DNA from 3 places in the Klebsiella sp. R445 genome. Region 1 is predicted to be linked to each of the others. Evidence: predicted binding sites of a transcription regulator. Region 1 holds the regulator's gene; each other region holds the start of a gene.

Region 1 (3,284 bases):
CAACCAAAACTATTCACCATATTGAGAGAAAACCCATGGCTAATCATGCGAACAAAAAAGCAGCAGGCGTTCATTAATTACGCGGCGAAAAAGTGACTGCAAATGAAAATGACCAGCCGGAGCTGGTCATTGGCAAGTAATGCTGACAGACAGGCGGTCAGGCGCTTTTTTTGGCAATTAAACGTTCCGGGAGCAGGAAGCTAAACCGCGTCCCCTTGCCCAGGGTACTCTCAATTTCCAGTCGGCTGTCGTGATGATTAACCGCATGTTTGACGATAGCCAGCCCCAGGCCACTGCCGCCGGTCTGGCGCGAACGGGCTTTATCAACGCGATAAAACCGCTCGGTCAGGCGCGGAATATGCTCCGGCGCAATACCGGGGCCGTTATCCTCGACGCTAAACAGCGCGCCATGCGGTGCCCGCAGCCAACTGACGGAGATCTCCGTCCCGGCAGGGGTATGGTTAATGGCGTTATACACCAGGTTGGATATCGCGCTGCGCAGCTGCTCTTCATTGCCGAGCACCTGCAGGCTGTCATCCACCGTGAAATGCAGGGTGTGCTTCTGCTGGCTAAGGGTCTGCGCTTCGCGCTCCACCACCCGCAGCATCATCGGCACGTCAATTTTGTCATTCATCGCCAGGGTTGGTGCGGCTTCAATGCGCGACAGGGTTAACAGCTGTTTGACCAGTCCTTCCATGCGCTGAGTTTGCTCGCGCATGGTATGCAGCGCTTTCTCGCGCGTCATCCCTTCCAGCACCTGCTCCTGCATCATCTCCAGATAGCCCTGCAGCACCGTCAACGGCGTGCGCAGCTCATGGCTGACGTTAGCAAAAAAGTTGCGCCGCGCACCTTCGAGCTGGTGCATCTGCGTGACGTCGCGTGCCACCATCAGCCACTGTTTGTCGCTGTAGGGCATCACGCGGATCTCCAGATGGCGAGCCGTATTGAGCACCAGATTGAGAGGTTTGGAGAAGTCCCTGTTTTTGAGGTAGTTAGCAAATTCAGGGTAACGCAGAAGGTTGAGAATGTTTTGTCCGCTGTCGTCCGGCCAGCGCAGATTCAGGATCTGCTGCGCCAGACCATTACACCAGAAGATGGCGCCCTCCTCCGTCGTCAGCACCACCGCATCGGGCAATGACTCCGCCCCGCTACGAAAGCGTTTGATCAGACTGCCCAGCTCGCGTCGGCGCTTTTTATTACGCATCTGCATCTGGTGGAGGCCATACAGCAGCGGCTCCCAGCTGCCGCTACCCGGCGGCGGCGTCATGCTGCGGTCAACCCACAGCCACCATGACAGGCGCATAAGGTTCCAGAAATGCCATATCAGCAGGCCGGTCACCGCCGCCAGCAAAAACCACGGCAGATGACCAAAAATCGCCCCAAGGATCAGGGCCGGTATACAACATAAGAAAAGCTCAAGCGCCAGCCTTTTCCATGACAGCCGTTCCAGCACGGTTCACACTCCTGTCGATATTCAGAAACGAGCGGAGAAACGATACCCCGTGCCGCGAACCGTTTGTACCATCCGGTCATGGCCGCTAAGTTCCAGCGCTTTACGTAGACGACGAATGTGCACATCCACCGTTCGGTCTTCTACATACACGTTCGTACCCCAGACGTGATTCAGCAGCTGTTCGCGGCTGTACACGCGTTCCGGGTGGGTCATAAAGAAATGTAATAATTTAAATTCCGTTGGCCCCATGTCCAGCGGACTTTCACCGGTCATCACGCGATGCGAGGAAGGATCCAGGCTAAGGCCTTGCATTTCAATTACTTCTTCTACCGCCATCGGCGAAATTCGACGCATCACCGCTTTGATACGCGCCACCAGCTCTTTCGGTGAGAAAGGCTTGGTAATGTAATCGTCGGCCCCGGTTTCCAGGCCACGAACGCGGTCTTCTTCTTCGCCGCGTGCGGTCAGCATCACCACCGGAATATCCCGGGTCATCGCTTCGCGCTTCAGCTGTTTAATAAACTGCAGACCCGACCCGCCCGGTAGCATCCAGTCAAGGAGAATCAAATCAGGCCAGGGTTCATTGAGTTGATTCACCGCACTGTCATAATCTTCCGCCTCGACGGGCTGAAAGCCGTTTTGCTCCAGAACAAAGCAGACCATTTCGCGGATCGGTGCTTCATCTTCAACGACCAGAATTCTTCTCGCCATTATTTACCCTGTGTTTTTTAGCCATCAGTATAGAGTGCGGCGTCATTATGCGTCAGTTTTGTGACAGATTTATGAAAAAAATGACCGTCTGATGATCGGAGATTTCGAATGATGACAAGGAGTAACCGACAATCCGATTGCTGCTCGGGGAGGCAAGCTGAAGGATGAAGGGTATAATGCGCTCATGCTTTTTCGTCAGGAAAAAATCATTATGCGCATCATTCATACCTCTGACTGGCACCTGGGTCAGAATTTTTACAGTAAAAGCCGTGCCGTCGAACATTCGGCCTTTCTCGACTGGCTGCTGTCCAACGCCCAACAGCACGAGGTCGATGCCATCATTGTCGCCGGTGATATTTTTGATACCGGATCGCCCCCCAGCTACGCCCGCGAACTGTATAACCATTTTGTGGTGCAGCTTCAGCAGGCCGGCTGTCAGTTGGTAGTGCTGGCCGGCAACCATGACTCGGTCGCGACCCTGAATGAATCCCGCGACATCCTGGCCTTTTTGAAAACCACGGTGGTGGCCAATGCAGGCCATGCTCCCTTTATCCTGCCCCTGCGTGACGGCACCCCCGGGGCTGTTTTTTGCCCGGTGCCGTTCCTGCGCCCGCGCGAGCTGGTCACCAGCCAGGCGGGACACTCCAGCGGCGAGAAGCAACAACAGCTGTTAAGCGCTATCAGCGACTATTATCAACAGCAGTATCAGCAGGCCTGCGACCTGCGCGGCGACCGCCCGCTGCCGATTATTGCCAGCGGTCACCTGACCACCGTCGGCGCCAGTAAAAGTGATGCGGTACGCGATATCTATATCGGGACCCTGGAGGCGTTTCCTGCCAGCCATTTCCCGCCGGTTGATTATATTGCGCTCGGCCATATTCACCGGGCGCAGCTGGTCGGCGGCAACGAGCATATTCGCTACAGTGGCTCACCGATCTCCCTCAGCTTCGACGAAACGGGGAAAAGTAAAAGCGTCAATCTGGTGACCTTTACCGACGGCCATCTGACAGACGTGAGCCCGCTGACGGTACCGGTGACCCAGCCGCTGGCGGTCCTGAAAGGCGATTTCGCCAGCATCAGCGAACAGCTCACCCAGTGGCGGGACGCCCCAGCGGACCCC
Region 2 (3,284 bases), 470 kb from region 1:
TACTGCCGGTCCGGCGCGGTGATTTCCGCAATCCAGGTTACGAAGCGGCAATAAACAGCTCGCGCAGCTGATGCAGCTGGTCGCGAATCTGCGCCGCCTCTTCGAACTCGAGGTTCTGCGCGTGCTGCATCATCAGCCCTTCCAGCTCGTGAATTTTCTGCTGGAGCGCTTTCGGCGTCAGCACCACTTCCGGGGTATCTGCCTCCACCGGCGAACGTGATTTGCCGCGCCCTTTGGCTTTGGTCTTAGCGATGTTGCTGCCTAGCGCCAGAATATCGACCACTTTTTTATTCAGCCCCTGCGGGGTAATACCATGCTCTTCGTTATAGCGCTGCTGTTTCTCACGACGACGCTCCGTTTCGCTGATGGCTTTCGCCATCGAGGCGGTGATCTTGTCGCCATACAGAATCGCTTTACCGTTGATATTACGCGCCGCACGGCCAATGGTCTGAATCAGCGAGCGCTCGGAACGCAGGAAACCTTCTTTGTCGGCATCGAGGATCGCCACCAGTGAGACTTCCGGCATATCCAGCCCTTCACGCAGCAGGTTGATCCCCACCAGTACGTCAAACTCGCCCAGTCGCAGGTCGCGGATGATTTCCATGCGCTCCACGGTGTCGATATCCGAGTGCAGGTAGCGCACGCGCTCGCCGTGCTCTTCGAGATACTCCGTCAGGTCTTCCGCCATGCGTTTGGTCAGGGTGGTCACCAGCACACGTTCGTTGATGACCACCCGGGTACGAATTTCTGACAGCAGGTCATCGACCTGAGTGGCCACCGGACGCACTTCAATGATGGGATCCAGCAACCCGGTCGGACGTACCACCTGATCGACCACTTCATCACCGGATTTTTCCAGCTCGTATGGCCCAGGCGTTGCCGACACATAGATAGTCTGCGGCGCCAGCGCCTCAAACTCTTCAAATTTCATCGGGCGGTTATCCAGCGCGGAAGGCAGTCGGAAGCCGTACTCCACGAGGGTCTCTTTACGCGCCCGGTCCCCACGATACATACCGCCAATTTGCGGGATGGTGACGTGGGATTCGTCGATAACCAGCAACCCGTCCGCCGGCAGGTAATCGAACAACGTTGGCGGTGGCTCACCCGGGCCACGTCCGGAGAGATAGCGCGAGTAGTTTTCGATACCGGAGCAGTACCCCAGCTCGTTCATCATCTCGAGGTCAAACTGCGTGCGCTGCGACAGCCGCTGCTCTTCCAGCAGCTTATTGTTGTCCAGCAGCACTTTGCGCCTTTCCGCCAGCTCGACTTTGATCTCTTCCATCGCCTGTACAATGCGCTCACGCGGCGTAACGTAGTGCGTTTTTGGGTAGATGGTAAAGCGCGGGATGGTGGATTCAACCTGGCCGGTGAGCGGGTCGAACAGCGACAGCCGCTCGACCTCTTCGTCAAACAGTTCGATCCGCAACGCAACGTCGTCTGATTCCGCCGGGAAAACGTCAATCACTTCGCCGCGCACCCGGAAGGTGCCGCGCTGGAAGGCCTGATCGTTGCGGGTGTACTGCAGCTCTGCCAGGCGACGCAAAATCGCCCGCTGGTCGATGAGCATCCCGGTGGTCAGGTGCAGCATCATCTTCAGGTAGAGATCCGGATCGCCCAGGCCGTAAATGGCCGATACCGACGCCACCACCACGACATCGCGCCGCTCAAGCAGCGCCTTGGTCGCCGAGAGACGCATCTGTTCGATGTGTTCGTTCACCGACGCGTCTTTCTCAATGAAGGTGTCAGAGCTCGGCACGTAGGCTTCTGGCTGATAATAATCGTAGTAGGAGACGAAATACTCCACCGCGTTTTCCGGGAAGAACTCTTTCATTTCACCATACAGCTGCGCTGCCAGCGTTTTGTTCGGCGCCAGCACCATGGTTGGGCGCTGGAGATCGGCAATAACGTTAGCGATGGTGAAGGTCTTACCCGACCCGGTTACCCCCAGCAGGGTTTGATGCGCCAGGCCATCTTCCAGCCCCTCTTCCAGACGCCGGATGGCTTCCGGCTGGTCACCAGAGGGACGGAATGGGGAATGCAGCGTGAACGTTTTACTCATATGTCTGGCCCTGAAGAAGGATGGTACGCCTGGTGGTATGCGGCAGGTGTTTAATTCTACCCTTCACACCAGCTTTTGCCAATAAATAATACTGTACATAAAAACAGTACCACATTATTGTTTATGCTCACCGCGGTGGGAAGATGACTCATTTTGGGGTGAAAGCTGACCATCTTGCAGAATAATCCGCCAGACAGTAGGGTTATCCCCAGAAAAATTTATCATTTAACATTTGTCAAGCAAGGTAATGAATCTTTTATGGCAGCAGGTGACACTTTCCTTACAGCCATTGCTTTTATTCAACCAATTGATTTTTAATGATATTAAACAAAAGATGGGTTTCGCGCCAATTCAGCCGCAGGCCGCGTAATCTCTAGCTTACCGCAAGTTCTCTAACTCTAATACACAAGGTTATCCACAGGAATAGTGGATAAGTGTCTGCAGGCCTTGACCACTGCCACCCCGCCGAAATCGACCGACCGTCAAAAACCAGCGCCTAAAAAAAATTATCGAATTATTTTTGATATTTATCAGCTAAAGAGGCCTGCCTTTTTGTTGCTTTCTGCACCATTTTTCATGCGCTTTAGCACCGGGAAAGTGCAACCGTCTCGTTGCCCCGCCGCCGTCATGGCCTGTGATACCTGTTCTGACAGAAAAAACCGGAACATCTTTTTCCTGGCAAGAGATTTGCAGAATCTTCATGTCGCTCACTATCCCCGAAAAGGAGAAAACGTCTATGTTGAGTCTACGCGCAGTCAATCAGTACTACGGAAGCCAGCACACACTATGGAATGTCGACCTTGAACTACGGTCCGGCGAGTGCACCTGTGTGATGGGACTTCAGGGAATGGGGAAAACCACGCTCATTAACTGTATTACCGGCCATCTCCCGGTCGCCAGCGGCAGTATGACCTGGCAAGAGATCGGTTCGCCGCCCTGCGATATCACGCCGCTCTCCGCGCAATCCCGGGCGATTATCGGTATCGGCTATGTGCCACAGGACAAGCGAATTTTTTCGCAGCTCAGCGTGGAAGATAATCTGCATATTGCGCTGGCTGCCGGCGGCAATCCCGGTGCGGTGGTGAAGGGTGAGATTTACGATTTGTTTCCCGACCTGTACGGCCAGCGCCAGCATAAAGGCGCGATGCTGACAGAGGATGACCAGTACCAGCTGGCGCTGGCCAGAGCGCTGATTGTCCAGCCGCGCCTGCTGATTCTCGATGAA
Region 3 (3,284 bases), 1.1 Mb from region 1:
TACAACTCCGGTATGGTTTCTCGCTACTGGTTTGAAGCGCTGGCTGGCGTTCCTTGTGACGTCGAAATCGCCTCTGAATTCCGCTATCGCAAATCAGCGGTGCGCCGCAACAGCCTGATGATCACCCTCTCTCAGTCTGGCGAGACGGCTGATACTCTGGCCGCTCTGCGTTTGTCAAAAGAGCTGGGCTACCTCGGTTCACTGGCGATTTGTAACGTTGCCGGCTCTTCGCTGGTGCGTGAGTCCGATTTGTCATTAATGACCAAAGCGGGCACCGAGATTGGCGTCGCCTCGACCAAAGCTTTCACCACTCAACTGACCGTCCTGCTGCTGCTGGTGGCAAAACTGTCGCGCCTCAAAGGCCAGGATGCGGCGATTGAGCACGATATTGTGCATGGTCTGCAGGCTCTGCCAAACCGTATTGAGCAGATGCTGTCTCAGGATAAGCGTATTGAAGCGCTGGCCGAGAACTTCTCTGATAAGCACCATGCGCTGTTCCTCGGCCGTGGCGATCAGTACCCGATCGCTCTGGAAGGGGCGCTGAAACTGAAAGAGATCTCTTACATCCACGCGGAAGCCTACGCGGCAGGCGAGCTGAAACATGGGCCTCTGGCACTGATTGACGCTGAAATGCCGGTGATTGTGGTGGCACCGAACAACGAACTGCTGGAAAAACTGAAATCCAACATTGAGGAAGTTCGCGCCCGTGGGGGTCAGCTGTACGTCTTCGCCGACGGCGAGGCCGGGTTCAACAGCAGCGACAACATGCACATCATCGAAATGCCGCATGTGGAAGAGGTGATTGCGCCGATCTTCTACACCGTGCCGCTGCAGCTGCTGGCTTATCACGTCGCGCTGATTAAAGGTACCGACGTTGACCAGCCGCGTAACCTGGCGAAATCGGTCACCGTAGAATAAAACAACACCTGTCGTGACAAGGGCTGCCATTCGGCGGCCCTTTTTTTATCCTTTCCAGCGCTTTTTTCATCGTCCCGAAAAAAAATGACCGGGCGCTGGTTTATGACAAACTGTCATCTTCGACTACGATCTTACGTGTCATAAAAAGAAAATTTTCCTGCAATGTTTCGGTCACGAAAGAAGATAACACTATGATTTATATTGTTTTTATTTTTCCGCGAACGCCATCTTTTTGGGTGTCATAAAACTGTAATAATTCGTACATTTTACTGTCACCTCTTTGTCCTATTTTGCTCACCATAGCCTTGAAACAACAATTTACGAACCCAGCAGGAGACATTATGAACGTTATGCGTACCACCGTCGCAACAGTTGTCGCCGCGACCTTATCGATGAGCGCTTTCTCTGCTTTTGCAGCAGCAAGTCTGACTGGCGCGGGCGCAACTTTCCCTGCTCCGGTGTATGCCAAATGGGCTGATACCTATCAGAAAGAAACCAGCAATAAAGTGAACTACCAGGGGATCGGCTCTTCCGGTGGTGTAAAACAGATTATTGCTAACACCGTTGATTTCGGTGCTTCTGATGCTCCTCTGTCTGATGACAAGCTGGCGCAGGAAGGCCTGTTCCAGTTCCCGACCGTGATCGGCGGCGTGGTGCTGGCAATCAACCTGCCGGGTGTGAAGTCTGGTGAGCTGGTACTGGACGGTAAAACGCTGGGCGATATCTACCTCGGCAAAATTAAGAAGTGGGATGATGAAGCGATCGCTAAACTCAACCCAGGTATGAAACTGCCTTCGCAGAACATTGCTGTCGTGCGTCGCGCTGATGGCTCGGGTACTTCCTTCGTGTTCACCAGCTACCTGTCAAAAGTGAGCGAAGAGTGGAAATCTAAGATTGGCGCGGGCTCTACCGTTAACTGGCCGACCGGTCTGGGCGGTAAAGGGAACGACGGTATCGCGGCTTTCGTTCAGCGTCTGCCGGGTTCCATTGGCTACGTTGAATACGCTTACGCTAAGCAGAACAACCTGGCTTATACCAAGCTGCTCTCCGCAGATGGCAAGCCGGTCAGCCCGACCGAAGATAACTTTGCTAACGCCGCAAAAGGTATCGACTGGAGCAAATCCTTCGCACAGGATCTGACCAACCAGAAAGGTGAGAATGCATGGCCGATCACCTCAACGACCTTTATCCTGGTACACAAAGCGACCACCAAACCGGAGCAGACAGCAGAAGTGCTGAAGTTCTTTGACTGGGCGTACAAAAACGGCGGTAAAGAAGCTAACGCCCTGGATTACGCAACGCTGCCGGAAAGCGTGGTTGAGCAGGTTCGTGCTGCATGGAAAACCAACGTGAAAGACAGCAGCGGTAAAGCGCTGTACTAAATACCCGCCACACTTCGAGTTGCAGCTGCGTGGGCTGCAACTCGGATTATTTAGGGTATAGCATTACGTTAGCCAGGAGGCACGGTAAAATGCGCGCTTCCAGGCCCAAACAGAAAGAGTAACTTATGGCTGCAACCAAGCCGGCATTTAACCCTCCGGGGAAAAAGGGTGACATAATTTTCAGCGTGCTGGTCAAACTGGCGGCGCTGATTGTGCTATTGATGCTGGGCGGCATCATCGTTTCCCTCATTATTTCTTCCTGGCCAAGCATTCAGAAGTTTGGTTTTTCCTTTTTGTGGACCAAAGAGTGGGATGCGCCAAACGAAATCTTCGGTGCGCTGGTGCCCATCTACGGGACGCTGGTGACCTCGTTTATTGCGTTACTGATTGCCGTCCCGGTGAGTTTTGGTATCGCGCTGTTCCTGACCGAACTTTCTCCTGCCTGGCTGAAGCGTCCTCTTGGTATCGCGATTGAGCTGCTGGCGGCTATCCCGAGTATTGTTTATGGCATGTGGGGCCTGTTTATCTTTGCCCCGCTGTTTGCGAAGTACTTCCAGGAGCCGGTCGGCAACGTACTATCGACGATCCCGTTTGTTGGCGCCCTGTTTTCCGGTCCGGCGTTTGGCATCGGTATTCTGGCCGCTGGCGTGATCCTCGCCATCATGATCATCCCGTACATTGCGGCGGTGATGCGTGATGTGTTCGAACAGACGCCGGTCATGATGAAAGAGTCGGCCTATGGTATCGGCTGCACCACCTGGGAAGTTATCTGGCGCATCGTGCTGCCTTTTACCAAGAACGGGGTTATTGGCGGGGTGATGCTGGGTCTGGGGCGTGCGCTGGGGGAAACCATGGCGGTGACCTTTATCATCGGCAACACCTACCAGCTGGATAGCGCGTCGCTGTATATGCCGGGCAACAGTATTACCTCCGCACTGGCGAATGAGTTTGCCGAAGCTGAAAGCGGCCTGCACGTGGCAGCGC

What was found. Region 1 encodes PhoB, which activates phosphate uptake and scavenging genes when phosphate is short. Its sites were predicted from a motif close to CTGTCATAAAACTGNCNNAT; they were not measured.
Region 2: a site for PhoB is predicted at 2,326-2,345, ahead of uvrB (excinuclease ABC subunit UvrB). Genes of this name have one in related genera too.
Region 3: a site for PhoB is predicted at 1,155-1,174, ahead of pstS (phosphate ABC transporter substrate-binding protein PstS). Genes of this name have one in related genera too.

What each region holds. Positions count from the first base shown of each region.
Region 1 is NZ_CP180446.1:2,040,727-2,044,010, forward strand. Features, by position in the region: gene phoR (two-component system sensor histidine kinase PhoR) at 158-1,453, opposite strand; gene phoB (phosphate response regulator transcription factor PhoB) at 1,475-2,164, opposite strand; gene sbcD (exonuclease SbcCD subunit D) at 2,376-3,284, shown strand, end outside.
Region 2 is NZ_CP180446.1:1,568,753-1,572,036, forward strand. Features, by position in the region: gene uvrB (excinuclease ABC subunit UvrB) at 38-2,059, opposite strand; gene ACMYSN_RS07280 (ABC transporter ATP-binding protein) at 2,796-3,284, shown strand, end outside.
Region 3 is NZ_CP180446.1:3,165,415-3,168,698, forward strand. Features, by position in the region: gene glmS (glutamine--fructose-6-phosphate aminotransferase) at 1-918, shown strand, start outside; gene pstS (phosphate ABC transporter substrate-binding protein PstS) at 1,260-2,300, shown strand; gene pstC (phosphate ABC transporter permease subunit PstC) at 2,426-3,284, shown strand, end outside.